One region of the Bacillus luti genome, then DNA from elsewhere that is predicted to be linked to it. Evidence: riboswitches for the same ligand, from Rfam matches in the RefSeq annotation. Region 1 holds a riboswitch; each other region holds the start of a gene.
What was found. Region 1 has a riboswitch for S-adenosylmethionine ahead of EUC40_RS13585 (ECF-type riboflavin transporter substrate-binding protein). Riboswitches for the same ligand answer to the same signal wherever they lie in the genome.
Positions count from the first base shown of each region.

Region 1 (10,233 bases):
AGAAACAGATTGCAAAACTTTTGATCCAGAAATATAAATTTTTGAAGGGTAGCCAAATCGTGGTTGCCCTTTTATTAATTATAGTATTGATAATAAATCTCATTTTCATTCATGTTTTTAAAAATTATTTCTTGACCTGAAACGCTTTTCATAAATTATAAATAAGGAGTACTTCACGAGATCAGTATGAGAACGATATCTTTCGTTTCATATGCACTCGTGTATTTATAGAAAGTGGTGAAGAAATAATGAAATTAATTGCAATTGATTTAGATGGAACTCTTCTTTCGGGGAATAAAATGATTAGTAAAGAGAATGCAGAAGCAATTCGAAAATGTCAGGAAGCTGGCCATGTTGTAGCAATTTGTACAGGACGTTCTATCGTCGACATTGAACGATTATTGTTAGAAGTTAATTTAGATTGTCCAATTATTGCGGAAAATGGTGCGCTTATATATAAAGATAAAAAAATGATGAAGAGACATCCAATTCAAAATATGCAGGCACTTGAGATTGTTAACTATCTCGAAGAAAATGGCTTATATTATCAACTTTATACTGATAAAGGTGTGTACGTACCGGAATATGGCGTAGAGAGTGTACGTAACGAAATCGAATACGTGAAGAATACAAAAGAAAATATCGACTTGAAAGAGTTAGAAACGATCGCAGCATTATACCTTGAGCATACAGCTTTTCATAGTGCGGAAAGCTGCAAACCAATTGTACAAACAGATATACACGTGCATAAACTGTTACCTTTTTCTTATGACATTGATAAACTAAAACAATTAAAAGAGAAGTTTCTGCATAATACAGATTTAGCAATTACATCTTCCTATTGGCATAATTTAGAGATTAATCATCGAGAGGCTCAAAAAGGAAATGGATTATTTACATTGGCAGAACACCTTAATATTTCAGTTGAAAATACAGTAGCGATAGGTGATGGCCTAAACGATGTTTCCATGATGGAAAAAGCAAATATATCAATTGCAATGGGAAATGCAGTTGAAGAAATAAAAGCGATGTGTCAATACGAAACGTTGACAAATGAAGAACACGGTGTTGCACATGCTCTCTATACGCATGTGTTAGCATAAAAAGTAAAAAAGAATCCTCATTGGATTCTTTTTTACTTTTTATTAGGGGTAAGGTATTCTATGAGATGCATAGAAGCCTTATTACCTATCATTATATAGAATATATTGGAATAAATGTTTAAAATTTTCATAATAATTATGAAAATTTTGTGAACTTTATATCTCTTTGTATTTTTATTCTACTAAGAATCGTTTGCTATTTTGAAATTTAACGAAAATAAAGTAAAGGGGGCATACACATAATAAGTTGCTTCGTATGGAATGGATAAACGCTTTACTTGAGTGTATACTATTATCTATTTTTAATTGAAAAATAAAATTTGTTTGAATAATTATTCTACAGCTATATACCTATACGCACATTCTTCGTATAATGGAGAAGTATGAATTTTGGATTTGTATTAATTTTACATATTGAGGTGAAAAAGCAATGAATGCGCGGCTAATGGAACTTATTGATGTGAGTACAATAGAAACCATGGCAGAACAATTTTATAAGTTAACAAACATATCACATCAACTTCTTGATGCTGAAAAAGTATGTATATTTTCATTTGGAATAAATGAAATGGAAATATGTAAGCTTCCCAAAATTGAAATCCCCATTTTCTTATACAATCAATATTTAGGATCTTTTGTGGTATGGTGCCCAAAAAGTGAAATTTTCAATTGTCAAAAATACTTTGAAATGCTAGCAAACCTGATTTTAGATGGGGTAATAAAAGTATTTCAAAGTAAAAATGCAACGTTGCTCTCTCAAAAAGAGGAGGAGCTACATACAATTTTACAAAACATGCCTGTCATGGTCGATGCGCTTGATCATAATGGGGAATTTATTCTATGGAATCGTGAATGTGAAATTGTTACAGGTTATACCGCTGAAGAGATAATCGGGAATCCAAATGCACTTCAATTATTGTACCCAGACCATATTTATCGTCACCAAATACAAAGTAAATTTTTGACTCGTGGAAAAAATTTTAGAGATTGGGAAATGCGTATAACATGTAAAAACGGAGAAGTTAAAACAATCATGTGGTCAAATATATCAGAGCAGTTTCCTGTAACAGGATTCAGCTACTGGGCTGTTGGTGTAGATATTACACATTTAAAAGCGATAGAAAAGCAGTTGAAACAACAAACATCTGAATTGGAATTAATTTTTAAAGCTTTACCAGATTTATGTTTCTTAACAGAAGATGATGGCACAATTATAGATTATAAAGCAGGATCTCCTACAAAATTTTACGTACCCGCAGAGGCTTTTATGGGAAAAAAGTTTTACGAAGTATTACCATCTCCAGTAGCGCAGCAATTTCAAGAAGCAATTCATCAAGTGAAAGAAAAAGGAACAAATACAATTGTTGAATACCCGCTTGCAATTAATGGAAGTGTTAATTTCTTTGAAGCTAGATGCTTACCATTATTGCAGGATAAAATTATGATTATCGTACGCGATATTACAGAGCGGAAAAAGACAGAAGAATTGCTAAACAAATCAGATACATTAGCAGCGATTGGTCAATTAGCAGCGGGTGTAGCTCATGAAGTTAGGAACCCATTAACCGTAATTAAAGGGTTTATACAGCTATTTCAAATCAATAAAGAAGATCAAGAAAAATATTTTGATCTTATGCTTTCGGAAATTGAAAGAATAGAAGCGATTCTCCAAGAGTTTTTGTCGATTGCAAAAACAGATGAAATAAATACGGAAAAGAAAAATATTTATCAAATATTTAAAAATGTCGTATCATTAATAAATACAAAAGCAATTATGACAAATATTCAAGTGGAATTATATACAGATTCCAAAGAGTTAATTATTGAATGTTCAGAAAACCAACTAAAACAGGTATTTATTAATATTTTACAAAATTCAATTGAAGCTATGCCAGCTGGCGGGAAAATTTCAGTTCATATAAAAAAGATCAATAATGAGGGCGTTATTATTCATGTAATAGATGAAGGAATAGGAATACCTGAAGAAAGAATTAAGAGATTAGGGGAGCCTTTTTATAGTACGAAAGAAAAAGGTACCGGTATTGGATTAATGTTAAGCTATAAAATTATTGAAAGTCATCAAGGGACAATAAGTACTATGAGTAAGGTTGGAGTCGGGACAACTGTAACGATTTACTTGCCAAAAATTCAGAGTAAACAATCTCTATCAAATTGTGATGATAGTTGTATATCAATACGATCTACTATTAATTCTTAAATTATTAAATACCCAATAACAAAAAGCTAAACTTTTTGTTATTGGGTATTTTTATGTTTACTTTAGTAAACTTTACCTTTTCTTTACCTTTGTTTTAATTTCAATTAAGTTTTTAACATTATATTAATATCCATACGAATTAATGTATAGAAGTTGTACATTATTTTTAATTTAGAGGTACCATTATTATTCAAATCGCTAAAAGGAGGAGGTTATGACAAAGTGAAGAAGCAAGAGAAAAAAAGTAATAGAGCAATGCCAGTGCGGTTAAACATTTTATTCTTCTGTGTATTTTTATTATTTTCTGCCATGATAATAAAGTTAGGTAAAGTGCAAATTATCGATGGAGAGACGCATAAAAATGAAGTAGAGAAGAGAGAAAATGCAATCGTGAGTCTTTCTGTCCCGCGTGGGAAAATATTTGATCGAGAAGGGAATCCAGTTGTTGATAATAAATCTTTACGCACGATTACATATACAAAGATGAAAGGAGTAAAATCAGAAGAAATGCTAAAAACTGCAAGACAACTTGCAGAAATAATTGAAATGCCGCAAGAAGATATAAATAAGTTAACTGAGACAGATAAGAAAGATTTTTGGATGCAATTAAATCCAAAACTTGCTGAAAATCTAGTATCAAAAAAAGAAATAGATTCATTTAGGGAGAAAGATATTAGTGGAAAGAAGCTAGATAAAAAAATAGAAGAGTTACAAAGAAAACGAGTTACAGATAAAAATCTTAAAGAATTAACAGATAAAGATATAAAGGTGTTAGCTATTAAAAGTAAAATGGCTTCTGGTTATCAAATGGCACCTCAAATTATTAAAAAAGATGTTAGTGAAAAGGAATATACTGTGATTAGTGAGGGTTTAGCGAATCTCCCAGGTGTAGACGCATCAGTTGATTGGGAGAGATTCTATGTCAATGATGGATTATTCCGATCCGTTCTTGGAAATGTTTCTAATGCCGATGAAGGATTACCAAGTGAACGATTAGATTATTATTTGGTGCGTGATTATAGCCGAAATGATAGAGTCGGCAAAAGTTATATCGAGCAGCAATACGAAGATGTACTTCACGGTACGAAAAAAGAAATAAGAAGCATTGCCGATAAACAGGGTAATACGACAAGAACAGAAACGGTTTCGGAAGGGAAAAGCGGAAAGAATTTAACTTTAACGATAGATATGGAATTACAGAAAAAAGTGGAAGAGAGCATAGAGAAAATATTAAAGGCATATAAAGGTTCAGAATCGATGTTAGACCGCGCTTTCGTTGTAATGATGAATCCGAAAAACGGCCAAGTATTATCAATGGCTGGGAAAAAGATCGTGGAAAAAGATGGAAAAATGGAGGTGGAAGATTATGCTTTAGGTACGATGACAAGTTCATATGAGCTTGGATCAACTGTTAAAGGTGCGACAGTGTTAACAGGGTTTGAAACAAATGCTATAACTCCAGGAACACATTTTTATGATGCACCTATGAAGTTTAAAGGTACTAAGGAGAAGAAGTCTTGGAAAGAGTTTGGAAATATAGACGATCAAAGAGCGTTACAAGTTTCTTCAAACGTTTATATGTTTAATATTGCATTAAAAATTGCCGGCGTGGATTATGTGAAAAATAGTTCACTAGATATTAAACAAGAATACTTTGATAAAATGAGGTATTATTTCAGGCAATTTGGACTAGGCGTACAAACTGGTATTGATTTGCCGAATGAAACTACGGGACAAATTGGAAGAAAAGATAATCAGCCTGGTTTCTTATTAGATTATTCGATTGGACAATATGATACGTATACACCACTTCAGCTTGCACAATATATTTCAACTATCGCAAATGGCGGTTATCGAATGAAACCGCAAATTGTTCAAGAGATTAGAGAACAAACCGTTCAAAAAGATGAAGTTGGTAAAGTGATGCATTCAATAGAACCAGTCGTTTTAAATAAAGTAGATATGAAAGAGGAGTATATAAATCAAGTAAAAGAAGGATTTAGAAAGGTATTCCAAGAAGGGGATGGAACGGGAGTAAGAGCGTTCCAAAAAGCACCGTATAAACCAGCTGGTAAAACAGGGACCGCACAAACGGTATACGGTGGAGAAAGTGATATTGGGCGAAATGAGAAAGGGGATCGTAGAGAATGTTATAACTTAACATTAGCAGGATATGCCCCATATGATGATCCAGAAGTAGCATTTTCTATTGTTGTACCGTGGGTTATAAATGATAAATCTGGTATTAACTCTGATATTGGTAAAGAAGTTTTAGATGCTTATTTTGAATTGAAAAGTAAGCGATTAACTGGGGAAGTGACAAAAGTAGAGAATTAAAAAATGTGAATCGTCTCTAGTATGTATAGAAACTAGGGACGTTTTAATATAGGAATAAATTAGAAAAGAGGCATAAAATAATTCTATTAACTATTCACGTTTTATAAAATAAATCATATATTGATAGCATAGGACAAGCTGAAAAGCTTATCCTAACCTCACAGAACACTCCTTATCACATCTAAGCATCTACTTGTGTAGATGCTTTTTTATTGATATCGATTATTTATAAACATAATGTAGCAAGTGTATTAAGATTGTTAATGTTAATTTTGTAATATAGTAATTGCAGTCATGGATCCATAATTAAATTAATAGTTTGGACAATATAAAACATAGAGATCACACCTATATGCTTGTATTATCTAGCGAACTGCACAGCAGTATTTGCATGTAAAAAAGCAGTATCAAATACAGGAACTGTTAGATCGTTCTGGGAAATGAGCAAAGGTATTTCAGTACAACCGAGTAGTATACCTTCCGCACCATTTTGAACTAATGAGTTTGTAATTTGTAATAGCTTTTCTTTTGATGTTTCTGAAATAATTCCTCTACTTAATTCATTTAATATGACATGATGGATAAATGCTCTTTCTTTGTCATCAGGGATAATTGTCTCAATGTTATAACTTGCTAGTCGTGATGTATAGAAATCTTGTTCCATCGTTTGTTTCGTACCCAATAGTCCGATACGCTTTATATTTTGTTCTACCATTTCTTTAGCACTTACATCACCAATGTGAAGAAGCGGTATGGAGATTGCATTTTCTACTTCTTCAGCAAATAAATGGACCGTATTTGAACATATCAATAAACATTCAGCTCCTGATTTTTCAACCTTTTTTGCAACTGCGACTAATTCATTTTTCACTTCTTCATATTGGTGGTTTTGTAATAAAGTAGTTACTTCACCAAAGTCCATACTATATAGAACAAGCTTCGCATTTTGATCATATTGAGAAAGTGTAAGTGTATTAATATGTTTGTAGTATAGTGATGTAGATTCCCAACTTAGTCCACCAATTAAACCAATTACTTTCATCATACATTCCTCCTGTAACAACTTTGAATTTATTATTTCATAATTCCGATAAGAATACAATGATTTAAACGTACTGTTAAACAAAAAATAAAAATAATTAGAAAAGTGTTGAAATTTATACTTCTTAGTGCCATAATACGAATTACAAATTAATACTTATCCAGAGAGGTGGAGGGAACGGCCCTATGAAACCTCAGCAACCCCTATGTAAATTCATAGGAAGGTGCTAATTCCGCAGAGGACACGATGTGTTTTTTGAAAGATAAGAGGATTCTTGAACGTGAAAGAAAATGACCTCTTATGCAAGAGGTCATTTTTTGTTGTACAGAAAGGGAGTGTCGATGCATAATTCATTTTCAAAATAAATATAGAGTAATTAAAGCTGACTAATATGAGAGGGGAATTGTAATGAATAAATTAACGACAAAGTTAGTAGTAGCAATTGGGATTGGAGCTGCCTTATATGGCATATTAGGACTTTGGGGATTCACTATTGCACCGAATACATTTATTAAACCTGGATTAGCCATTTTAACTGTTTTTGGAGCTTTATTTGGTCCCGTTGCTGGACTGTTAATAGGACTAATTGGTCATACCGTAACAGATACAATCGCCGGATTCGGTATTTGGTGGGGATGGGTTATTAGTTCAGGCATTATCGGCTTTGCAATGGGGCTCATTCAAAAAAGAGTTGGCTTTAGTGTGAAAAACGGGACATATAATAAGGGAGATATTTCTTATTTAGCCATTACTGGGTTAATTGGTATTGTCATTGCTATTATATTTGCTGGAGCCTTCGATATTGTTGTGATGGGAGAACCGTTTGACAAAATTGTTATACAAGTACTAGGGGCGACTATATCTGATGTTCTTGTATTTTTAGTTCTTGGATTACCAATTACAATTGGCTTAGCTAAATCGAATAAGAGACATACACATTTAAAAATTGAAAAGTAGGGATGTTAATATGCGACCGATTATTTCTTTTGAACAATTTACCTTTCAATACGGGCATGCTGCACAGCCTACATTAAAAGACATTACTTTTCATATATATCCTGGGGAAAAAGTATTAATTGCTGGACGAAGCGGTTCAGGAAAATCAACATTAGCTCATTGTATTAATGGGCTAATCCCATTTTCATATGAAGGGATTAGTACAGGAAACATTTCAATTGCTGGTAAAGATCCGAGGAAAGGCAGTATTTTTGAACAGAGTAAACATGTAGGAACAATTTTGCAAGATCAAGACGCTCAATTTATTGGTTTGACAGTAGAAGAAGATGTAGCATTTTATTTAGAAAATGAATGTGTACATCAAGATGATATGAAAAAGATCGTTTCGGATTCATTAAGAAAGGTGAAGATGCATAGTACTCATAAACAAAGTCCACATGAATTATCAGGAGGCCAAAAGCAAACTGTTTCTCTAGCAGGTCTGCTAACAACAAATGCGGATATATTATTGTTCGATGAACCGTTAGCAAACTTAGATCCGCTAAGCAGCTTACATACGATTGAACTTATTAAAGATATACATAGGCAATATAAGAAAACAATTGTAATTATTGAACATCGAATAGAAGAAATTTTAAATTTGGATTTAGATAAAATTATTTTAATTGATGAAGGTGAAGTTGTCGCGATAGGAACACCAGAAGAGATTTTAGCGTCACATATATTACCGCGTATCAGCTTAAGAGAGCCTATTTACATCGAAGCATTAAAGAAATTACATTACGATAGTAAAAATGGCTTACTATATCCACTTGAAAATCTTCAAAAGGAAAGGATTAGTGGCATTATAAAAGAGTGGGTGAAAAAGCAAACTTTTGTAATGGATACTACTAAAAATAAAGAAGTGTTTAAAGTGAAAAATTTGTCATTTGCGTATCCTAATAATCAAAGCGTATTAAAAAATGTCAATTTTTCAATATATGAAGGAGAAATTGCAACACTTTTGGGCCAGAATGGAGCTGGGAAATCTACATTAGCCAATAGCCTTATTGGAATAAACAAAATAAAAGGTGGAGAAATTTTGTTAGATGGAGTAACTATTAATTCTTGGTCTATTCGTAAACGTGGGGAGAGTATATGTTATGTAATGCAAAATCCAAATCACATGATTACGCAACCGACTGTTTTAGAAGAAGTTGTATTTACATTAAAAATAAAAAAATTTTCAAAGGAAGAAATTAAGAATAGAGCTGAAGAAGCGTTAAAAATTTGTGGTTTATATCCATTTCGTAATTGGCCAATTCAGGCATTAAGCTACGGACAAAAGAAGAGATTAACTATTGCAACTGTACTAACAACAAATCCAAAACTCATCATATTAGATGAACCGACGGCTGGACAAGATTATTATCATTATAAACAGTTCATGTCGTTTATTAAAAACCTAGCTAAAAAAGGAATCTCATTTATTTTTATCACGCACGATATGAATCTAGCGTTAGAATATGCAGACCGAGCGATAGTACTACATGAAGGAGAAATAATTGCTGATAATACTGTATCCGCTGTATTAGGAGATCAAGAGATATTACAAAGGGCTAACTTAAGAGAGAGTTCTTTATTCAAGCTTGTTACATTTAGCGGCGTTTCATGTCAAAAAAAGTTTATAGAGCTTTATTTCTGTAATAATAGGAGTGAGGAAGGTGCATAGTACATATTTTCATCGTATGGATGGAGCAGTAAAATTGTTTTTATTTATTTTTTGTATGACACTTACCTTTTTGTTTTTTGATTTTCGTATATTGTTAATTTTATGTTTTATTGGGTGTATTGGACTATTGCTTGCTAAAATTCCGCTTCGTAAAATTTTAATTGTTTTTAGTGTTATATTTACATTTAGTTTATTAAACTCTGTCATGATTTTATTAATTACGCCAACCCATGGATCTGAATTAACTGGATCATATACTTCGTTTTTACATATTGGTTATGCGACAATTACATATGAAACATTATTTTATACAGCTACGCTTTCATTAAAGTATTTTACGTTATTACCTTTTACACTTCTCTTTATTTATACGACAGATCCAAGTGAATTTGTAAGTAGCTTAAATAAACTTGGCATTCATTATAAAATTACATATGCAATAAATATCGCATTACGTTATATACCGGATATTCAATCTGAATATCAAATTATTAAACATGCACAAGAAGCAAGAGGAATAGCTTTTGAAAAAGGAGAAGCAAGTTTATGGACGCGCATGAAAAATCGTATTTTAATTTTCTGGCCTCTAATTATTCATTCGCTAGACAGAATTGATACAGTTTCAAATGCAATGGATTTAAGAGGATTTGGAAAGAAGGATAAACGTACGTGGTTCTATACAAAAAAAGCAAATGCCTGGGATTTTATTGCTTTGCTTGTAGGGATATTCATTTTGATTTTTGCAGTTTATTTAAAATTACATGTATTTCAAGATTTTTGGTATCCATTTTAAAGCACCCTAATAGGAGTGCTTTTACTTATTTTATGCAGACATGCTCAAAAAAGGGATATTTACATAATGTAT
Region 1 is NZ_CP040336.1:2,644,267-2,654,499, reverse strand. Features, by position in the region: gene EUC40_RS13610 (DUF1540 domain-containing protein) at 1-37, shown strand, start outside; gene EUC40_RS13605 (Cof-type HAD-IIB family hydrolase) at 249-1,103, shown strand; gene EUC40_RS13600 (PAS domain-containing sensor histidine kinase) at 1,534-3,321, shown strand; gene EUC40_RS13595 (peptidoglycan D,D-transpeptidase FtsI family protein) at 3,544-5,658, shown strand; gene EUC40_RS13590 (aspartate/glutamate racemase family protein) at 6,020-6,703, opposite strand; SAM riboswitch class I at 6,854-6,969, shown strand; gene EUC40_RS13585 (ECF-type riboflavin transporter substrate-binding protein) at 7,109-7,657, shown strand; gene EUC40_RS13580 (ABC transporter ATP-binding protein) at 7,668-9,368, shown strand; gene EUC40_RS13575 (energy-coupling factor transporter transmembrane component T family protein) at 9,361-10,161, shown strand.

Region 2 (10,233 bases), 1.1 Mb from region 1:
TGGTGAAAACTTTTGGCCTGCAATGATTGGATTTTTATTAACAGGAGTCGGTTTACCGTTACTAACTGTTATCGCAATCTCACTATCTGGAAATGGAATGCAACAACTTGCAAGTCATGTCCACCCATTATTCGGAATTTTCTTTACTGTCGTTGTATATATCGCAATTGGTCCTTCAATGGGCATTCCGCGTGTCGCTAACGTCGCTTATGAAATGGGAATTAGTTCTTTCTTGCCAGAAACAATTCGCTCTAGTAACCTAGCACTATTTTTATACACTGTCATCTTCTTTGCTATCGTATTTTGGCTTAGTTTAAATCCATCTAAACTTGTCAATCGCATTGGAAATATATTAACACCTATTTTATTACTATCTATTTTCTTATTGTTTGTTAAAAGTGTATTTACACCACTCGGACAATCAGGACCAGCAATGCAAGAGTATCAAACTTCTCCAATCTTCAAAGGTTTTATGGAAGGATACTTAACGATGGATACCATTTCAGCACTTGCATTTGGAATTATCGTTGTAAACGCAATTCGCTCTACCGGTGTGAATGATCGCAAATCCATTGCCATCGCAACAGGAAAAGCAGGGCTTATTGCCGCTACAGGGCTCGTACTTGTATATGGTGCACTTGGATGGCTTGGTGCAACGAGTGTCTCGCTCGGATATGCAAAGAATGGTGGACAATTACTTACTGTAATCGTACAACAATTATTCGGTCCGTATGGTCTGCTTCTATTATCTCTTATCGTTACACTAGCTTGCTTAACAACATGCGTTGGACTCGTATCTGCATGTAGTCAATATTTCTCAACATTATTTACAAAATTTTCATACAACGCATTCGCGAGTCTCATTTGTACATTAGGATTATTAGTTGCCAACCTAGGTTTAACAAAAATTATCGCCATCTCTGTCCCTGTTCTACTTGTTGTATATCCAATTGCGATTGTACTCGTTCTACTTTCATTACTTCATAAGTATTTTGGTGGATATCGCTCTGTATATGTAGGTGCATTAATTGGAGCAGCAGTTGTGAGTGTATTTGATGGATTAAAACAAGGTGGAATTCCTGTTTCATTTATCACACCATATTTTGAATCTATTCCTTTATATAATGAAGGGATCGGCTGGCTCGTACCAGCATTAGCTGGAGCTCTTATCGGATTTACTATCGCTAAACTAAGCGGTGCAAAAAAAGTCCCATTAATAGCCGACTCTCATGAAGCAAAAGCATCATAAAAAAACTCCCACAAGGGAGTTTTTTTACATTTGATAAGCACTATGATTAAAACTACTTATTTTATACGCTTTCGTATAAAAATCAATATTTGTATCAACTGTTTCTACTTTCACGACATCATAGCACTCTTCTTGCTTTACTAAAAATAAATAGTATTCTTCTGTCGCCTCAATAATTGCAATTTTATCTGTTTCAACATTATATTGTTCACAAAGCGCTTGTAATGCGTTCACATAATCCTCTAATTTTTTCGATTTATCCATTCCAAATATTGTTTGAACTAACATATACATTCTCCCCCTTGTATGTACTGTTAACACTATAATGATAACGCTTACATTAGTTGCCGTCAATAAAAAGCTTTGGCAAGATGAATAGCCAAAGCCTCTTATCATTTCGTCAATTGATGTCTAAATGCATAAATCACCGCTTGCGTTCGGTCACTTACATTTAACTTATTTAAAATATTGCTCACATGTGTTTTCACTGTTTTTAGAGCGATAAATAGTTCATCTGCAACTTCCTGATTGCTTTTCCCCTCTGCAATTAATAACAAAATTTCATACTCTCTTTCTGTTAACTCTTCATGCAAAGGTTGTTCCTTCTTCTGGCGCATACGTGACATCATTTTACCAGTGACTTTTGGCTCTAATACAGTTTCTCCATCATAAGTAGCTCGCACTGCATCCGCAATATCACTTGCTCTTGATGTTTTTAATAAATAACTTGTTGCTCCGGCCTCAATAACAGGATATAATTTTTCATCATCTAAAAAACTTGTTACAACAACAATTTTCGCTTCTGGCCACTCTTGAATAATAGCCCTTGTTGCTTCAACTCCATCCATCTCATCCATGACAAGATCCATTAAAATAATATCTGGCCTTAATTGCAGCGCTAACTCTGACCCTTTTCTTCCATTCTCAGCTTCTCCAACTACTTCAATATCTGGCTGGGTTGATAAATAAGCTGATACACCCATGCGAACCATTTCATGATCATCAACTAGTAATACTTTGATCATACTTCTCCCCCTCTCTCAATCATAATTGGTACTTTCACTTCAATTTGCGTACCTTTATTTGGAAAACTAAGCACTTTTAGTGTCCCACCAATTTCATGAACACGCTCTTGCATAGATCTTAAACCGTAGGAACCAGCCTTATTAACTCCTACTTCAAATCCAACACCATCATCAATGATTTTTAATATCGCATATTGATCAATTTTACGAAGACGCACTTCCGTTTTCTTTGCCTTCGCATGTCGTAACGTATTTGATAGCGCTTCTTGCACAATACGGAATAAATGGTCTTCTACACCTTTTTTTAATTCAATAGGTTCGATAAGCCATTCAATTTTCATATGTTGTTTTCGCGATAATTCCGTTAACAACTCTTCTATACCTTCAGTCAGTTTTTTACCTTCTAATTGTACAGGGCGTAGATGAAGCAATAATGCCCGCATTTCTGATTGCGCATTTACAACCATATTTTCAACAAGCTGTAATTGTTTTTTTGTCATATCTGGAAATTTAACCACTTGTTCATTAATCGCTGACATCATCATCGACATTGCAAAAAGCTGCTGACTTACTGAATCATGCAGCTCCCTCGCCAATCGATGCCTTTCTTGGGAAATCGCTTCTTGTCTCATCTCTTCATTCCAATGAGCTCGTTCATTCGTTACTTTTTGAAAGAGTCCAGCTTGCTCCTCTAATCGACGAGCAAGAACGATTACTTTTCGTTCCACTTCATGAAATTCATCATCTGCAGTAAACGAAACATCACTCGGAAAATTCCCTCGCTCTACTTCAAATAGAAACGTATTTAACCCTTGTATGCGCTGCTCTATATAGTAACCGATTGCATACCCTACAATTCCCCCGATAAGTAAACTTGTAGTCATAATAAACAAGCCAATTGGAACAGAAGCGATGGATTCCTTCCATAATAAATCATACACTTGTTGCTCGCTTTTCCATACATAGACAATTGTACAAATAAGCGCGATACTCACAGAGGACAACATAGAATAACGAATATACATCCACGAAATATTTTTTTGTTTCTTCATTATACTTTCCTCACTTCCGTATCGCCTACGACAAGCGAAGAAATAATTTTAATGCGACGAGGAGCCTCTTTATACTGCTCTGTTCTAAATGTAACATTGCGGTTAAACCCTGTCTCTTCATGACCTGGCAAGAGCACACGTCCGACAATAACAGAATGATTTAAAGACAGTTCAATATCATATGGCACATATAAACGAATATTACCAACCACACCTCGAATAACAATTACTGTTTCTCCTTCTGGAATCATAGCAGTTGTTAAATCTATTTCCACATCACAAGCACCATATTGAACATTAATATCCTCAAGTTCATAAATATGATCCATCATTCGGACATTACCTACAAACATATTTTTCAAATACGGCTCTGTACGATATATTTGCTTCTCTTCATCTATATATCCTTTTTCTTTAATTTCAACCTTCATTGCTTTTTGCTGCTGCCCTTGCTGAATCAGTTGATAACCAATTAAAGCTAAACAAGCAAATACTACGAGTACAAAGGCTGCTGATGAGAATAAAAAGAATAAAAGTACGATGCCGCCAACAAATAAAAATACATTTCCCCTAACATAACGATTTTTCTTACGATAATGCCTTCCAAACATAATCATAATAAATGCAAAAATTAAACCACCTGGTTCAAAATGTCCAAGTATCATATCAAGAAAAAGACCGAATCCAAATATGATGAGGAGCATCCCCATTAATTGCGTTTTTGAAAAGTGCTTTTTCATTTCAGCTCCTCCCCTCTTCGTTACATATACATAGAAGAAAAGGCATTGCTTTCCAACACCTTTTCTCCTATCACTATATCATAAGCCTGTTTTATAATATACTACAATTATTTTGTTACTTCCTTCGTTAACGACACTTCACTTTTTTCTTTCATTTCACGCTCAAGCTTTGCAATTTTCATATCAAATGTGTCACGTTCATGCTCATCATTCATACGAGTTTCTAAGTCGCGAATATGATCTTCAATTTCTTCAAATCGTAAGAACGGATTATTCTCATCCATTTTATGCATCGCTGTATTCATACGACGATTTGCATGTGCCATATTTTCACGAGCCATTAGTTCCATACGCTTTGCGTGCATTTCTTTTAATTTATTTTTCATTTCAGAAAGACGGCGCTCTAATTCATCAATTTGCTCTACAACACCTGCATACATTTCTTCTAATCGAGTTACTTGCCCTTCATAATAAGCTACCTCTTCTAACGCACGCTCGTGCAATTGTAATTCGCCTGCTTCTTGAGCAATAACAGCTTGCTTTGATCTTTTATTAACGAAATAGCGTGCTTGCTCAAGCTCACGAGCGAAGTTAGATTTTAATGTTTTATGACGCTGAATTAACTTCTCAATTTTTGTTATTTCACGCTCACTATCGCGTAAATATTGGTTTAACATAGCAATTGGATTTTTTCTTTCCTTCTCATCTAACACGTTATGAAAATCAGCTAAAATTGCATCGCGTACACGTCCGAATAAAGATTGTTTCATTATAAATCTTCCTCTCTTCTACTTTATTTATGATTTGGTTTATTGTTTTAGTTTTTCATTAACTTGTTCCACTCATCTTCAAAGTTGCTATATGGTTTAGAACTTTCTGGAGCAGCGTCAACAACTACATCTTTTTCTTTTTTCCACTCACGGTATCCATAGTATAAAACTATTAAAGCAGCGATACCGATTAATGCTGGTGAATGTGATAGGGCAATTGACAAGCCGATTAAACCGACAATACCCCAAGCTAACTTTCCAAAAAATGATTGTGCTCGCACAAATGATTTGTAGCTCCAGTACACAACTCCTGCTCCGATTGCGAATCCTACAATACCAGCAAGACTACCAAGAGCAATTAGAGCCAAAATACCGGCCGCGATAAACGCTAGAAATTGTTTCATCTTGTGCTTGCCTCCCTTCGATTTGATACTCTTATCTTAACTATTTTTTCATCTTTCCATAACGAGCTTAAGAACCGTTTTTGACTCAGACTTAAGACTGAGTTGAATTCAGCCCTTTACATAAAAAAAAACGCGCAGAGAATATTCTCTGCGCGTTTTCAATACATAACGGTAACTTTCATATTAAATTAAGCTGTTTTATGATACTCTTTTTTCTCAGCTACTTTCGAAAATCTTGGAAATCCAATCAAAATCGAAACAATCCCGCATACCCCTACTAAAATTGGATAAAATGCATATGGTAACAATTCAATCGGAGATAACGCAGCAAATCCTGCCGCAGTTAACATTTGAGCACCGTACGGAATTAAGCCTTGCACACAACAAGAAAAGAGATCTAATACACTCGCTGATTTACGTGGATCAATTTCGTATTGATCTGCAATGTTTTTCGCAAGCGGCCCTGTAAAGATAATAGAAATCGTATTATTCGCTGTACACATATTCGTCATACTCACTAAGCCAGCAATACCGAACTCTGCACCTTTTTTTGAGCGAATGTTACGTGTTAAAAGATTCATTAAATATTGAATACCACCATTATATTGAATCAGTTCGACCATACCACCAATTAAAATAGCAAGTAATACTAACTCCATCATACCGCCCATTCCTGTCGTTACACTTTTAAAGAAACTCTCTAACGTGTAACTTCCATCTATAAGGCCGATAGCACCAGATAGTACAGTTCCACCTGTTAACACAATAAGTACATTCCAGCCAAGTAACGCTGTAATAAGTACTCCTGCATACGGTAAAATCTTTATCCAGTCAAAACTATGAGCTTTAACTTGCGTATCGCTTCCTAAAGTGATGATTACTAATAGTACAATCGTAATAATCGCAGCCGGTAATACAATTAAAAAGTTCGTCTTAAACTTATCTTTCATTTCTGTTCCTTGTGAACGAACAGCTGCGATTGTTGTATCTGAAATAAACGATAAATTATCACCAAACATCGCACCGCCAACAACGGTCGCCATCGTAAGTGCAATTGAGATATCAGTTTGCCCACTAATACCTACAGCAATTGGTGCTAACGCTGCAATGGTTCCCATCGAAGTTCCCATCGCTAATGAAATAAATGCCCCAATAATAAAAATTCCAGCTACGATAAATCCTGGTGGCAAAATAGATAACGCTAAATTAACAGTTGAATCTACTCCGCCCATTCCTTTAGCTGTTTCAGAAAACGCACCTGCAAGTACAAAAATTAATACCATAATCATAATATCTGGATTTCCTGCACCTTTAGCAAAGCGCTCTACTTTCACATTAAAGCTTTCTTTACGATTCATCGCTAAAGCGATTCCTACAGCAATTGAAATCGCTACAAGTATCGGCAATTTATAGAAATCACCTGTAATAATTCCAGAACCAATAAATAGCGCCAAAAATATCCCAAGCGGTAATAAAGCTACACCATTTCCTCTCGTTTCTTTCAAAGTACCATCTCTCCCTAGTTTCAACCTTTTTTCTAATGAATAACAAAAGACCTCTTCCAATGAGAAGAGGTCTTATACATCTATAAGAAACACTCTTCTCATCTTTCAAGCACATGCTTGCTGGATTTGGCACAGCACTCTGAAATCGAGTCCGCTGCCGAGGCATCGTAGGGCCAGTCCCTCCGCCTCTCTTTATAAGAAGGTTTCGTATTTATTTTTTAATAATAATTTCTTTCCTAACTTTACTCGCTTACAAAACAAAAGTCAATTATTTTTTGTATAGATTTTTTTGGTAATTATACAAAAACGCGAATACAGCAATCATTTCCACTTTTCAATTTCTTCATCCAATATTGAAATCCAATAAAATTCATTATTTTTTATAGCTGCTATTATCCATTTTGTTGTATGCCAAGCTAACTCATATTCTTCCTTTGTAATATCACCAATTTTATAAGCATCCTCTAACTCGTCTTCATCCAATACATAGATCTCACCATTCGGTAACAATACTACATCTAAATATAAATCATCAAAATAAGGTAAACCACGCTCGTCTATTTCATATTCTTTCGCTACGTCAATATAATATTGCACTAATGTTTTTTGATCATCTAGCATAGCTGTTATGGCAAAGTTCTTCCCATTTATGAAATACTGAATCCACGTATACTTATCCCCTGCAATACAAATTTCTTTACCTGCGTATTCTTTACAACTCGGTTCTCTCACCTTCTGTATGTCCAGTATTCCTAACATACCCTCTTCTACTTGCTTCACTATATAATCCTTCTCTATTAGTCGTTTCCACGAAGAACCATCCCCATATTTACGTTTCATTACGTCCGCTCCTCTTCTATATATAGAAAAGCCCCCACATATTATGTGAGGGCTTGTTCATATTATAATTAAGCCGCTTGACCCTTTTCAGAAATCTCTTTTAAATAAGCTTGTCCTTTTTCAGCGTCATATTGACCTTCCCACTTAGACATAACTACAGCTGCTAAAGAGTTACCTACAACGTTAACTGCTGTACGAGCCATATCTAAAATACGGTCAATACCTGCAATAAATGCTAAACCTTCAGCTGGAATACCTACTGTACCAAGTGTTGCTAGTAATACAACGAATGATACGCCCGGTACACCCGCGATACCTTTTGATGTAACCATTAATACAAGTAATAATGTAATTTGTTGCGTAATAGATAAATCAATACCGTACATTTGCGCTAAGAAAAGAGCTGCAATTGCTTGATATAAAGTTGATCCATCTAAGTTAAATGAATAACCTGTCGGAATAACGAAAGATGTAATTGCTTTCGGACAACCGAACTTTTCCATTTTCTCCATGATTTTCGGTAAAACTGTTTCTGAACTTGCTGTAGAGTATGCTAAGATCAGTTCGTCTTTTAAAATCTTAAAGAATTGGAAAATGTTAATTCCAAATATTTTCGCCGTAAGTCCTAATACGACTACAACGAAGAAAATCATTGCTCCGTATACTACAATTAATAATTTCCCTAATGGAATTAATGAAGAAAGACCAAATGTAGAAACTGTAACTCCAATTAGTGCAAACACACCAAATGGTGCAAATTTCATAACTTGGTTTGTTACGTAAAACATTGCATCAGCTACACCTTGGAAAAATTGAAGAACTGGTCTTCCTCTTTCACCAATTGCCGCTACACCTAAACCAAATAATACAGAGAAGAAGATAATAGCAAGCATATCTCCGTCAGCTAATGACTTCATAATGTTCGTTGGAACAATATTTACAAATGTATCTGCAAATGAATGACTTTGTACTTGCTCTGTCGTATGTGTATATTTTGAAATATCTGTCTTTGTTAACTGCTCCATATTTACGCCTTTTCCTGGTTGGAAAATATTCGCAATCAATAGACCGACAATAATTGCAATTGTTGTAATAATTTCAAAGTAAATAATTGTTTTTCCGCCTAGTCGGCCTAATTTTTTAACATCGCCAACACCAGCAACCCCAACAACAATACTTGCTACAACAATCGGTACAACGATCATTTTAATTAATCGGATGAAAATATCACCAATTGGTTGTAAGTAACTCACCACTGCCGGATTGCCAAAGAAAATCGCCCCAACTGCAATACCTAGCGCAAGTCCTATTAATATTTGCCATGCAAGTCCTATTCTTTTCATATTTGTTGTAACCCCCTCTTCGATGTTTCACTCTATCTCTCATTCTATCTCTATAAAACTTGAAATTAAGAGTATTACATATTATTCGACAATTCACTACATTTTGTCCCTGTTAAAAATCATAAATCAAAATTTAAAATCTGACAACAAAATAAGTTTGCCCGAACGCAAATAATTTTCTTGACAAAAACAAAACCCATGTCAGAAAACCTCACATGAGAACGATTCCTTATCAGTGTTTTATTGGATTCCTATCTACTATTTTACTATATAAAACAAATATTTTTTCCCTTTATTTTACAAATAAATCCAGAAAATACATCCTTGTTGCACGAATAAAAAAACGCACCCAGCATGACAATTATCATTAAAAGATGCTAAATTCCGACAAAATTTAGCATTTTTATAAAATTTCCTTTACATTATGATTACAACGATAGACACTCCCCCTCTAATGATATATAACATTCATAGGGAAAGGAGCCAAACAACAATGAAAAAGAAATTTGCAGCGTTTAGTGTTTTAGCAGCAGGAACGATTTTGGTCTCTCCGCTACTTTCACCTGTATACGCTGAAACGAATCAAGATAAATTATCTAACATACAATCAGAATTAGACGGCAAACAAAGTGACTTACAAAATAAATCAGCTGAGAAAGACCAAATAGAAAAGGAAATTCAAGAATTACAAAAAAAAATCGATGAATTAACTACATCTATTAATAAAAACGAGGCTGAATTAAACGATACGAAGAAAGAAATTAGCAAAACACAACAAATAATTGCTGAAAAAAAGAAACATATAGAACAATTACAAACAAACATAGATACACGTCAAGAAGTTATTAAACAACGACTACAATCTATGCAAGAAAAACCTCGTACAAGTATTATTACAGAGGTCTTAACAAACTCTGCAAACATTGCTGATCTTGTTGATAATATGTATTCCGTAAGTTTGATTTTAAACAACGATACAGATATCGTGAAAAAACAAACAACTGATCAAAATGCTGTGACAACTGAAAAAGAGGCTGTTGAGAAAAAAGAGCAACATCTAAAAGAATCCGAGCAAAAATTAGAACAAAAGCAACAAGAATTACAAAACAACCAACAACAGCAACAAACGCTTATTAACGATCTACATACGAAAGTAGCAAAAGTAGATTCAGAGATTGAAGGATTAGAAGAATCAAAGGGTATTTTAGAAAATCAGCGTCAAGCTGTTCAAAAAGCAATTGAAGAAGAAAAACGTGCAGAGGAAGCTCGTAAAGCTGAAGAGGCACGCAAGGCGGAGGAAGCTCG
Region 2 is NZ_CP040336.1:3,704,054-3,714,286, forward strand. Features, by position in the region: gene brnQ3 (branched-chain amino acid transport system II carrier protein BrnQ3) at 1-1,249, shown strand, start outside; gene EUC40_RS18765 (DUF3922 domain-containing protein) at 1,274-1,645, opposite strand; gene EUC40_RS18770 (response regulator) at 1,642-2,274, opposite strand; gene EUC40_RS18775 (sensor histidine kinase) at 2,271-3,326, opposite strand; gene liaF (cell wall-active antibiotics response protein LiaF) at 3,326-4,066, opposite strand; gene EUC40_RS18785 (PspA/IM30 family protein) at 4,174-4,836, opposite strand; gene EUC40_RS18790 (lmo0954 family membrane protein) at 4,884-5,240, opposite strand; gene EUC40_RS18795 (Na+/H+ antiporter NhaC family protein) at 5,429-6,745, opposite strand; SAM riboswitch class I at 6,841-6,946, opposite strand; gene EUC40_RS18800 (ribonuclease FAU-1 family protein) at 7,067-7,585, opposite strand; gene gltP (glutamate/aspartate:proton symporter GltP) at 7,654-8,928, opposite strand; gene EUC40_RS18810 (murein hydrolase activator EnvC family protein) at 9,422-10,233, shown strand, end outside.
Region 2: it holds a riboswitch for S-adenosylmethionine, as region 1 does, so the genes downstream of both, EUC40_RS18795 (Na+/H+ antiporter NhaC family protein) here and EUC40_RS13585 (ECF-type riboflavin transporter substrate-binding protein) in region 1, are expected to answer to the same signal.

Region 3 (10,233 bases), 600 kb from region 1:
ATGAACGAAATTATTTTTCCTATACAAATATAGCCGCAAATGATGCGGGTAGGAGGTGTTGTGCATTTTTGTTCGGCACTTTTACAAAAAGAGAGTGTCAATCGCACGCCCTTGAAGGGCCTTTTTTTGTGTAAATGGTAGTAAGGGAGGAAATTTTGGGATGGCAATGTTAAAAAAATGGCTGCTTACGTCGTTAATGGCAGTTACACTTGTATTTGTTTCTTTTGCGAATACAGTACATATTACGTTTGCTGAAGGAAATACAGCGAAACTTGCAATTGTTGGTGAATCACAAAAGGGCATTATGTTATGTCCGAAAGAAGAGCAAATTAAAGATGGGGAAACAGCTTTAAGTTTGCTGCAAAAAGTCATGGGGGACAAAGTAGTATCTGAAACGATGTCGTTTGGAACGTATGTAAAAGGCATCGACGGCTTAATGGCTGGGGACACAAGCGGTTGGTTGTATGATGTAAATGATAAAGCTGCACAAGTAGGAGCAGATAGTTATAAATTAGAGTCTGGAGATGTTGTTGTATTCCGCTTTGTTTCAGACTGGAGCAATATGAGTCAAGAAACATTACAGCAAACATTAGATAAATTTGGAACTTGTAAAACTGTTGAAGAACCAAAGACAGATGATCCAAAACAAGAAAAGCCAGAAGAACCAAAAACGGATGATCCAAAGCAAGAAAAACCAGAAGAACCAAAAACGGATGATCCAAAACAAGAAAAACCAGAAGAACCAAAGACAGATGATCCAAAACAAGAAAAACCAGAAGAACCAAAGACAGATGATCCAAAACAAGAAAAGCCAGAACAACCAAAGCAAGAGAACATTCAAGTTCCAGCAGCACAAGTAAACGAAGCAATTTCTAAAACGTCTGAAAAGATGTTACAAGATGGAATTGAAAGTGATTGGGTAGCTTTAGGACTTGCTCGTTCTGGAAAGAATGTACCGATTGAGGCGCAATTAAATTACGTTAAAGCAGTAACAGAAAAAGTAGAAAAGCGTGTGAATCGTTTTACAGCAACGGATTTAGCTAGAACGATTATTATGATGAATGCAATGAATGCTGATCCGAAAAAGGTAGGCGAACATAACTTAGTTCAAAAATTGTATGAATCAGATAAAGTAAATTCTGTTACAGGTTATGCATTTGCTTTACTTGCATTTGATACGAAGAAGTATGAGATCCCAGTTGAATCAAAATGGAATCGAGTTGCGTTAGTAGAGTCACTTTTAAACACGCAACACACAGATGGTGGTTGGACTTATGATAGTGCAAGCAGTAAAGAAAGTGCTAGTAGCGTTGATGTTACGGCTATGGTTTTATCAGCATTAGCCCCTTATCAAGAGCGACTAGATGTGAAACCAGCTGTGCAAAAAGCTGTTGCGTATTTATATAAAGAGCAGCTAGAAAATGGCGGTTTTTCTGCAGATGGACAAGAAAATTCAAATAGTACTGCGCAAGCAATTATTGGGTTATCACTTGTGAAAGATGTAGATCAAAATCGTCTTCATAAGGCAGTGCAAAACCTATTGTCATATCAGCTTCCAAATGGTGAATTCAAATGGTTACCAAGTGATCAAAACGGTAGCGGAATGGCTACAGAGCAAGCATTATTAGCTTTAATTCAGTTTAAAGAACTTGGAAAGTCAATTTATGATTGGTCAAATGTATCTGTTACTGAAATCGATACAAAGCCTAATGTGGATTCAGAAAAAGTTGTAGTAGAAAAAGAAGTTATTGAACAACCACAAGAAGAAAAACAAGTGCAACAAGAAATAAAAGATGACAATTTAAAAGTTGTTGTTGATAACGAACCGGTTAAAAATAAAAAATCCGGAAACGGTAGCACACTACCGAAAACAGGAGCATCTTCTCATAGTGCAGCTACAGAAGTAGGTGTGGGTGTATTGTGTATTGCTTCTGCATATGTATTATGGAGACGTAAAGCAGCTTAACAAAAATTAGGAGCAATTATTTGCTCCTAATTTTCGTATGAAAGGTGAGAGATAACATGAGTAAGGTGAAATGGTTCATTTCTTTAATGCTTTCGCTCGGACTACTTGCTGGATGTGAAGAGGCGGCTGTACAGCCAGAGAAGAAGGTAGAACCAAAGCAAGAAGAGGTTGCGAAACAAGAAGAGAAAAAAGATGAAGCAAAACCGGAAGGAAAACCGGAGGAAAAACAAGCTGAACAAGAGAAAAATAAGCAAGAAGAGCAAAAAGAGAAACAAGAACAAAAAGTAGAAGAGAAGCCGAAAGAGGAAAAACAGCAGGCACAACCAGAAGTTAAGAAAGAAGAAAAACCTCAGGAACAACCGGCTGCTACGAAACAACCAGAACAGCAAAAAGCACAAGAAGAGAAACAACAAGAGCAGCAACCGAAAGCACCAGAAGTAAAAGAAGAAGCGAAGGTTGTCAATCAGCCAAAAGAAACACCGAAGCAGGAGCAAAAAGTTGATCCGAATAAAGAGAAACAAGTAACTGTTCCGGTTCCGCCAGAACCAAAGCCAGAACCGAAACCTGAACCAAAACCAGTGCCGCAAGCAAAACAAGTTACGATCTCAGTAAAAGGTAATGAAGGATACTTATTAGGTGCGAAAAAGATTGATGTACAAGAAGGCGATACTGTTTATAAAGTATTGCAGCGTACGGGATTAGATGTTGATGCAATGGGTTCTAAAGGTGATATTTATGTAAAGGGTATTAATGATTTATATGAAAAAGATGTTACGGCTACTAGTGGATGGAAATATCGTGTGAACGGTGCGTTTCCAAACTATAGTGCAGGTGTAGCTACAGTAAAACCAGGAGATACAATCGAGTGGGTGTTTGTATTAAAATAAGAAAGGTATTTGGTAAAGGACTATGAAAATAAGTTTTTCTTCTTTACATCCTTTTGTGAATTTTTTCTATTATATCGGGGTGATGATACTATGTATGATGTGTCTTCATCCTCTTTTTTTAATTGGAGCAATACTATTAATCGTTATGTTAAATGTGATGCAAGGGAATAGCGAAAAGATAAGAAAGATGTTACCGAGCACAATCGTCTTCTTTTTTATGGTGATTTTATTTAATTCGTTATTAACGCATAGAGGCCGAACTACGTTATTTTGGTTAGGTGATAGCCGTATTAAGCTTGAGGCAATTATGTTCGGACTAGTAATGGGGTTATTGTTAGTTGCAGTTATGTTCACGTTCGCGTCGTATAATGATATTATTTCAAGTCATAAATTTTTATATTTGTTTTCTAGAATTTCACCGAAAGTTGCATTGTTAACGATGATTACAGTAAGGTTTGTGCCGTTGTTTATTAGGCGGTTGCAGAAAATTACACTCATCCAAAAAACGAAAGGTGTACAAGTTGATGCAGGTTCCATTATTGAGCGCGTGAAAAATGGTATGCAATTGCTGCAAGTATTATTAATTTGTTCGTTAGAGGATGCACTGCAAACGGCAGATTCTATGCAAGCTCGTGGATTTGGTGTAACGAAGCGTACGACGTATATTCGATATAGAATGGAAAGACGCGATTGGTATACGCTCAGTTATTTAACGATTCTATTCATAGCCGCGGTCATCTTTAGTAATTATGGCGGAGGAAAATTAATTATTTATCCGAAAGTCGAATCGATTTTATTTCAGCAATATGATGGAATAATGTTTGTCGTATTTACGATGTTTATTAGTTTACCAATTATAATGGAAGGAAGGGAATGGCTATGGTGGCGCATGCAGAAATAAACAATTTATCATTTGTATATGCTGATGAAAACGAATACGCGTTACAGCATATTTCTCTTTCTGTTCAAAAAGGAGAGTTCATTGCACTTGCTGGAGGATCAGGATCTGGAAAGACGACTTTATTAAAACATTTTAAAAAGGAATTACTTCCAATCGGTAAGTGTACTGGAGACACATATTATGATGGTACTTTATTAGAAAATGTACCGGATTTGTTATCTGCCCAAGAAATTGGCATGGTATTTCAAAATCCAGAAAATCAGCTCGTAATGGATACAGTAATTCAAGAATTAGCATTTTCTTTAGAAAATATCGGGTTACCATCTCATATTATTCAAAAGAGAATAGCCGAGCTTATTAGTTTCTTAGGATTTCAAGATCTATTGCATCAATCTGTTCATACGTTATCTGGCGGGCAGAAGCAACTTGTCAATTTAGCTGCAGTATTAGTTATGCAGCCGAAATTATTATTATTAGATGAACCGACAGCACAATTAGATCCAATTGCTGCGAAAGAGTTTTTAGGATTGTTAAAGCGTATTAACGAAGAACTTGGAATTACGATCGTTTTAAGTGAACATCGTTTAGATGAGGTAATGCCGCTCGCAACGCGCGTTATTTGTATGAATAACGGCCGAATCGTGTATGATGGCAGTCCGAAAACGGTTGTAGCGAATATGTGGGAAGTAGAAAAGTTCCGTCCATTTATTCCGCAAATTCCAAGATTGTTTTTAGAGTGGAATGCGAACGATATTCCGTTTACAGTGCGAGAAGCACAAATGAAAATGAATGATTTTTCAGCGATACCATATGTAAATGAGCCAATAGTACAAAGTGAAAAGCAAGAAGTCATTTTAAGTGCAGAGCATATTTCGTTCCAATATGAAAAAAATAGCCCGCTTATTTTACGAGACTTAACCGTATCGATTGAAAAAGGAAAATGGGTAGCGCTCGTTGGGAAAAATGGTACTGGGAAATCTACACTGTTAACGATTTTAGCGGGGTTACAAAAAGCGAGAAGAGGAAAAGTGAAGTGGAAAGGTAAAGTGATACATAAAATTGATTCAAAAGAACGATTTAAAAGTATCGGGTATGTATCGCAGCATCCGTATTATCATTTCACATTTGATACAGTGTGGGATGAAGTGTATGAACGTGCACGTGAGTTATACGGAGAACAAGGAAGAGAAATAGCAGAGCATCAGCTTAAAAAGTTTTGGCTCTATGCACTTAAAGAACGCCATCCGCATGATTGTAGCGGGGGAGAACAACAATTACTTGCGTTATGTACAACGTTATTGTCAAGGCCAACGTTATTATTACTCGATGAACCGACAAAGGGACTCGATCCATGGAAGAAAGAAAGAGTAGGAGAGTTATTTAAGAAGTTACAAAAAGAAGGTACAACAATTGTAATGGCAACGCATGATATTGAATTTGCGGCGAAATATGTGGATCAATGTATGATGTTATTTGACGGAGCAGTTATTATGAATGATGCACCGAAAGAATTTTTTAGTGGTAACTTCTTTTATACAACATCGATCAATCGATTCATTCGAAAAGAATTGCCATATGCATTAACGTGGGAGGATGTGTACGAAGCGTGTCCAAGCGATATGTTGCATTCATAATATGTATTTTTGCAGTTATAATAGCCACATTGTTCTTTACTACACTTATCATGGACGGGTATTACTTGTTAAGTAGCTTGTTTTTATTAGCTGTTATTATGTTACCATTCTATATCCGCTTTGAAAGAAAGGCGTTTGTTTCACGTGAAATTGTTCTCGTTGCCGTATTAGCAGCAATCGCAGCAGTTAGCCGCGTACCATTTTCGATTTTACCGAGTGTACAACCGACTTCATTCGTTATTATCGTTTCTGCAATCGTGTTTGGGAGTGAGACTGGTTTTATGATCGGTGCAACAGCGGCGATTGTATCTAACATCTTTTTAGGGCAAGGTCCGTGGACGCCGTGGCAAATGTTTTCATGGGGGATGATTGGTTTCATAGCTGGATTATTACGCAATACATTTTTAATGAAAAAGTTATGGGGAAGACTACTATACGGATTCTTCGTTGGCTTTTTATTTGGCTGGATCATGAATTTCTGGGGACTACTCGGTTTTATACAGGAAGCAACGTGGGAAACAGTTATTTCATACTATATCGCAAGTTTTTACTTCGATTTGAGTCATGCGATTTCAAATGTTGTGTTCTTACTACTATTTAGTACTTCTTGGATTACGATTCTTACAAGATTTAAAAGGAAATATGGCATATTAGATAAGCATAACATGGCATAGAAAAGCATATTTATATAAGGTAGGGTCGCGACTTACATATTCGTTTGCCTCTTTCATGCTTCTTACATATTGTAAGGAGCATTTTTTATTGTCAAAAAATAGTCCAATATATATCCGTTACTATATGAAATTATTTGTATAATAGTAGGTGAGAATTATTTTCAAAAGGGAGGTGTATAGTTAATGAAGTTAGTTATTCCGAAGCAACATGGGGCATGGGCGATGCTCGTTATACCATTTCTATTAAGCGCTATACTTGGGAAACCTACTATGTATCATATTCCATTGTTTTTAGCTTGGTTTTTCATCTATTTAGCTACGTATCCATTCCTTACGTACATAAAACAAAAACGAAAAAAAGAATATTTACATGCCGCAATTTTATATTTTATTATTGCGTTCGTATTTGGGATGATTTCTTTATTATATGAATGGCGAATTCTTTTATTCGTAGTAGTCATGATTCCATTATTTATTGTAAATATGTATTACGCTCGTCAAAAGAATGAAAGAGCGTTACTAAATGACATTTTCGCGATTATTGTTTTCTGTATCGGTGGTTTAGTCAGTTATTATTTTTCAATGAAACTTATAGATAAAACAGCATTATTCATTGCGCTTATTTCATTTTTATATTTTTTAGGAAGTACGTTTTATGTGAAAACGATGATACGTGAGAAAAATAATCCGAAGTATCGTTTTATATCTTGGGGTTATCATATTGTATTAACGATTATCATTTTTACTATTAATCCATTGTGTTCTCTTATTTTTATACCAAGTGTTATTCGAGCAATAGTGTTGTATGGCAAAAAGATTTCTATCATAAAAGTAGGGATTTTAGAAATTGTGAATTCTGTATATTTTTTAATTATAACGGCAATAATAATGAAGTATGCCATTTGAAAAAGCTTCCCACCAAATTGATGGGAAGTTTTTTCAATCTTGTTCTAAAATGTGAACGGTGTAATCGCAGCGTTGAATAGCTTGTTCGATCGCATAAAGGGATTGTTCAATACGAGCGCGATTAAAATCTTTTTCAACAGTCTGTAGCGCTTCTTCTAAACAATGTTTTGCTTCTTGTAATGATTGAAAAGAATTTTGGACATATCCGCGAGCATTTTCGTGCATTTCATAATCCTCCTTGCATATTCATATATGTATAGTATGAACAGTAAGGAACAAAATATAATTTGTTATATTTATTTGACAATTAAAATGAAATTACGTATAGTAGGAATTAAGTGAATATTTTCTTATCCAGAGAGGTGGAGGGACTGGCCCGATGAAACCCAGCAACCGCGATGCAGGTGCTAATTCCAGCAGAACATATTTGTTCTGGGAGATAAGACGAAGATATACGTAACTTCTTCTTATCGGAGAGGTTTTTTTATTGCAAAAAAACCGATTACGAAAATTTATATTAAGAAGAAAGGGGGTGCGAAGTACTGTGACACTCGAAAAATACGTAAAACTGCGTAGTACAGTTTATGAATATATGATAGAGCAAGATAAGCCAATATCATTGTTAGATATTCAAGAACATATCGTTTCGCATCATGAAGGAAAATTCACGAAAAAGATGTTACATCAATTTTATTTATCAAGACTATTAGATGAACTGAAACTGGATGGAAAAATTACATTAGCTGATGAATATCTCTATGCTGAAAAAGGGGTATTTTATAAGGCGGGAAAAGGGAGCTAAGCTCTCTTTTTTTTTGAAGTATGTAGAGTAAAAGACTGCTTAAGCAGCCTGATACAGGGAATGGTGTTGAGTGTGTAGTGTCAAAGATTGAATGTGCCTGAAAGAGGCACTTCATATCGGCTGCAAATGAAAAGAGACACCTCCGCCGAATAGGTGTCAGTCGTTTTGTCATATAGACTTGCTATTTGACAGTTATTAGAATAACATGCAGGGTTTTGGAAGTCAAAAGGGAATTAAAGGAAGAGGTGTTGTTATGTACGCTTACTTATTAAACGATATAACGAAGTGGATTCCTAAGTACATTATGGATAAAGGATATGAATATTATGAAGAAGGACATGTAGAAGATGTCGAAATACAAGATACGAAAATATTTGCCTTCGTTACTGGAAATGCAGGGAACTACGAAGTAATTATTGATTTAGAGGATTTTACAGAAAGTAGCTGTGAGTGTCCATATGAAAATTATTGTAAACATATGGCGGCGGTCGTTTATGATATTCAACATGTAGGTGAGAGTACAGTTAAAGAGAAACTGAAAGATTTAGAAAAGGAAGAGTTACTCACAGTATTAAATCGTTTGTTGCAAAGTTCGAAAAACGTGCAAGTTGTAGAGAAGATGTTAGAGAAGTGGAAGCTTTAACTATAGAGGGAGTGGTTTTGCAATGAACGTACTAATTATATACGCCCATCCTAATCCTTCAAGTTTTAACGGGGCCATTTTAGAGCATGTGCAAAAAGGATTACAGGAAACAAATCATTCGGTTACGGTACTTGATTTATATAAGGAACAATTTGATCCAGTGCTTGTATTTAATGAAGAGAAGAAAAGGCGTGATTTAGTAAGTGAGGAAGAGACAGCGCGATATAGAAAATTAGTGGAAGAGGCAGATACTCTTCTCTTCATTTATCCGATATGGTGGTGGGGGATGCCTGCTATTTTAAAAGGATTTATTGACCGTATTTTCGTAGCGGGATTTGCTTATAAATATGAAGGTGCTCTGCCGAAAGGATTATTGACCGGAAAGAAAGCGTGGGTTATTAATACGTTGGATTCGCCTTTATGGTACGTCGCTTTATTATACCGATCAGCAGATTGGATTGTAATGAAGAGAGGCGTTTTACGTTTTTGCGGCATTCGCGATATAAAACGTTCAGTATTTCAATCTGTGAAAACGAGTAAACTAGAGAAGCGGGAAAAGTGGTTATTACAAATAGAAGAAAAGGCTCGTACATTATGAATGAAGTCGATCGTATTATAAACTGTTGTGGGTATGATAATGAACTTTTGCGAACGTATATTACATGTTTACTTCAATTGAAAAAATGTAGCGAAATATTTCAGCAAATTCAAATAGAGTTAAGAAATGACTACTTGTTAAGAGGGATTTGTGAAAGAGAAGTGGATGAGATAGTAAGGGGAAGTAAAGAATATGAAATACATTTTCTTCCTAAAGCGTTACAGTGGAATTTTTTGAGGGAACATCCACACCTGATCGAAAAAATTTGCGAAGATTTTTTTGCATTTGAGTCATTACATCTTACGGAGATAGAGTGGGAAACGATTATAAATTGCGTGGGAAATAAGTGATTTATTGTGTAAAAAAGCTAGTATAAAACTAGTTTTTCATTTAAATAAATAAGAAACATAGACTAATGATACAACCTGCATATAATAAGTTCACAACGCAAAATCCCATAATATCACGAGCGCCTAAACCAGCTATCGCTAATGCTGGTAATTTTCAAAACTATTAACCTCTATTAAAAGTACAGGCAGTCCGTACGATATGTTCATAGTATATTGTATAGGAATTTATTGTTTTAAATTTTTTATTGAAAGGAATAATAGGATGTCAAAACAATATATTTTTGATTACATCGTGATTGGTGCCGGTACTGCCGGAGGGATAATTGCTAAAGAATTAACGGATGATAAATGTACTTCCGTTCTCGTTCTTGAAGCAGGAACAAACATGACAGAGGAATTAAGCAGTCCTAATCTTATAGTTTCTATTTTAAATGCTACTGATAATAGGCATTCATTTAATGTCACTACTATAGTTGAGCAAACGATTGGTCGTCAGTTAATAACGTCAAGTGGTCGTGCCATTGGTGGAAGTTCTGAACATAATCAGATGTTAGCTGTACGTGGCAGTCGTGATATTTATGATGTATGGGCAAAATTAGTTGATAATAACGCATGGAATTATGATAGTATTCGCTCATTATTTATTAAAAATGAAACGTATACAGGAATGACACAAAGCCCTCAAGAACGTGGAAGTAACGGACCTATTTTTATTAGACAACAAAACATTCCTAATCAAGGATTAATCCAAACCTTAGCACAAGCCGCTTCAGAAGTTTTTAATATCCCAATTGAAGAGGATTACAATACAGGGATAAGAGATGTTACGACCCTAAAAGGTCAATATATTCAAAAGATGGAAAACGGAAAAT
Region 3 is NZ_CP040336.1:2,045,674-2,055,906, forward strand. Features, by position in the region: gene EUC40_RS10475 (DUF4430 domain-containing protein) at 161-1,966, shown strand; gene EUC40_RS10480 (DUF4430 domain-containing protein) at 2,023-2,853, shown strand; gene EUC40_RS10485 (energy-coupling factor transporter transmembrane component T) at 2,876-3,754, shown strand; gene EUC40_RS10490 (ABC transporter ATP-binding protein) at 3,727-5,388, shown strand; gene EUC40_RS10495 (ECF transporter S component) at 5,361-6,062, shown strand; gene EUC40_RS10500 (YwiC-like family protein) at 6,246-6,968, shown strand; gene EUC40_RS10505 (hypothetical protein) at 7,002-7,193, opposite strand; SAM riboswitch class I at 7,316-7,414, shown strand; gene EUC40_RS10510 (hypothetical protein) at 7,513-7,770, shown strand; gene EUC40_RS10515 (SWIM zinc finger family protein) at 7,976-8,413, shown strand; gene EUC40_RS10520 (NAD(P)H-dependent oxidoreductase) at 8,436-9,011, shown strand; gene EUC40_RS10525 (group-specific protein) at 9,008-9,361, shown strand; partial or broken gene EUC40_RS10530 (TIGR00366 family protein) at 9,402-9,512, opposite strand; gene EUC40_RS10535 (GMC family oxidoreductase) at 9,624-10,233, shown strand, end outside.
Region 3: it holds a riboswitch for S-adenosylmethionine, as region 1 does, so the genes downstream of both, EUC40_RS10510 (hypothetical protein) here and EUC40_RS13585 (ECF-type riboflavin transporter substrate-binding protein) in region 1, are expected to answer to the same signal.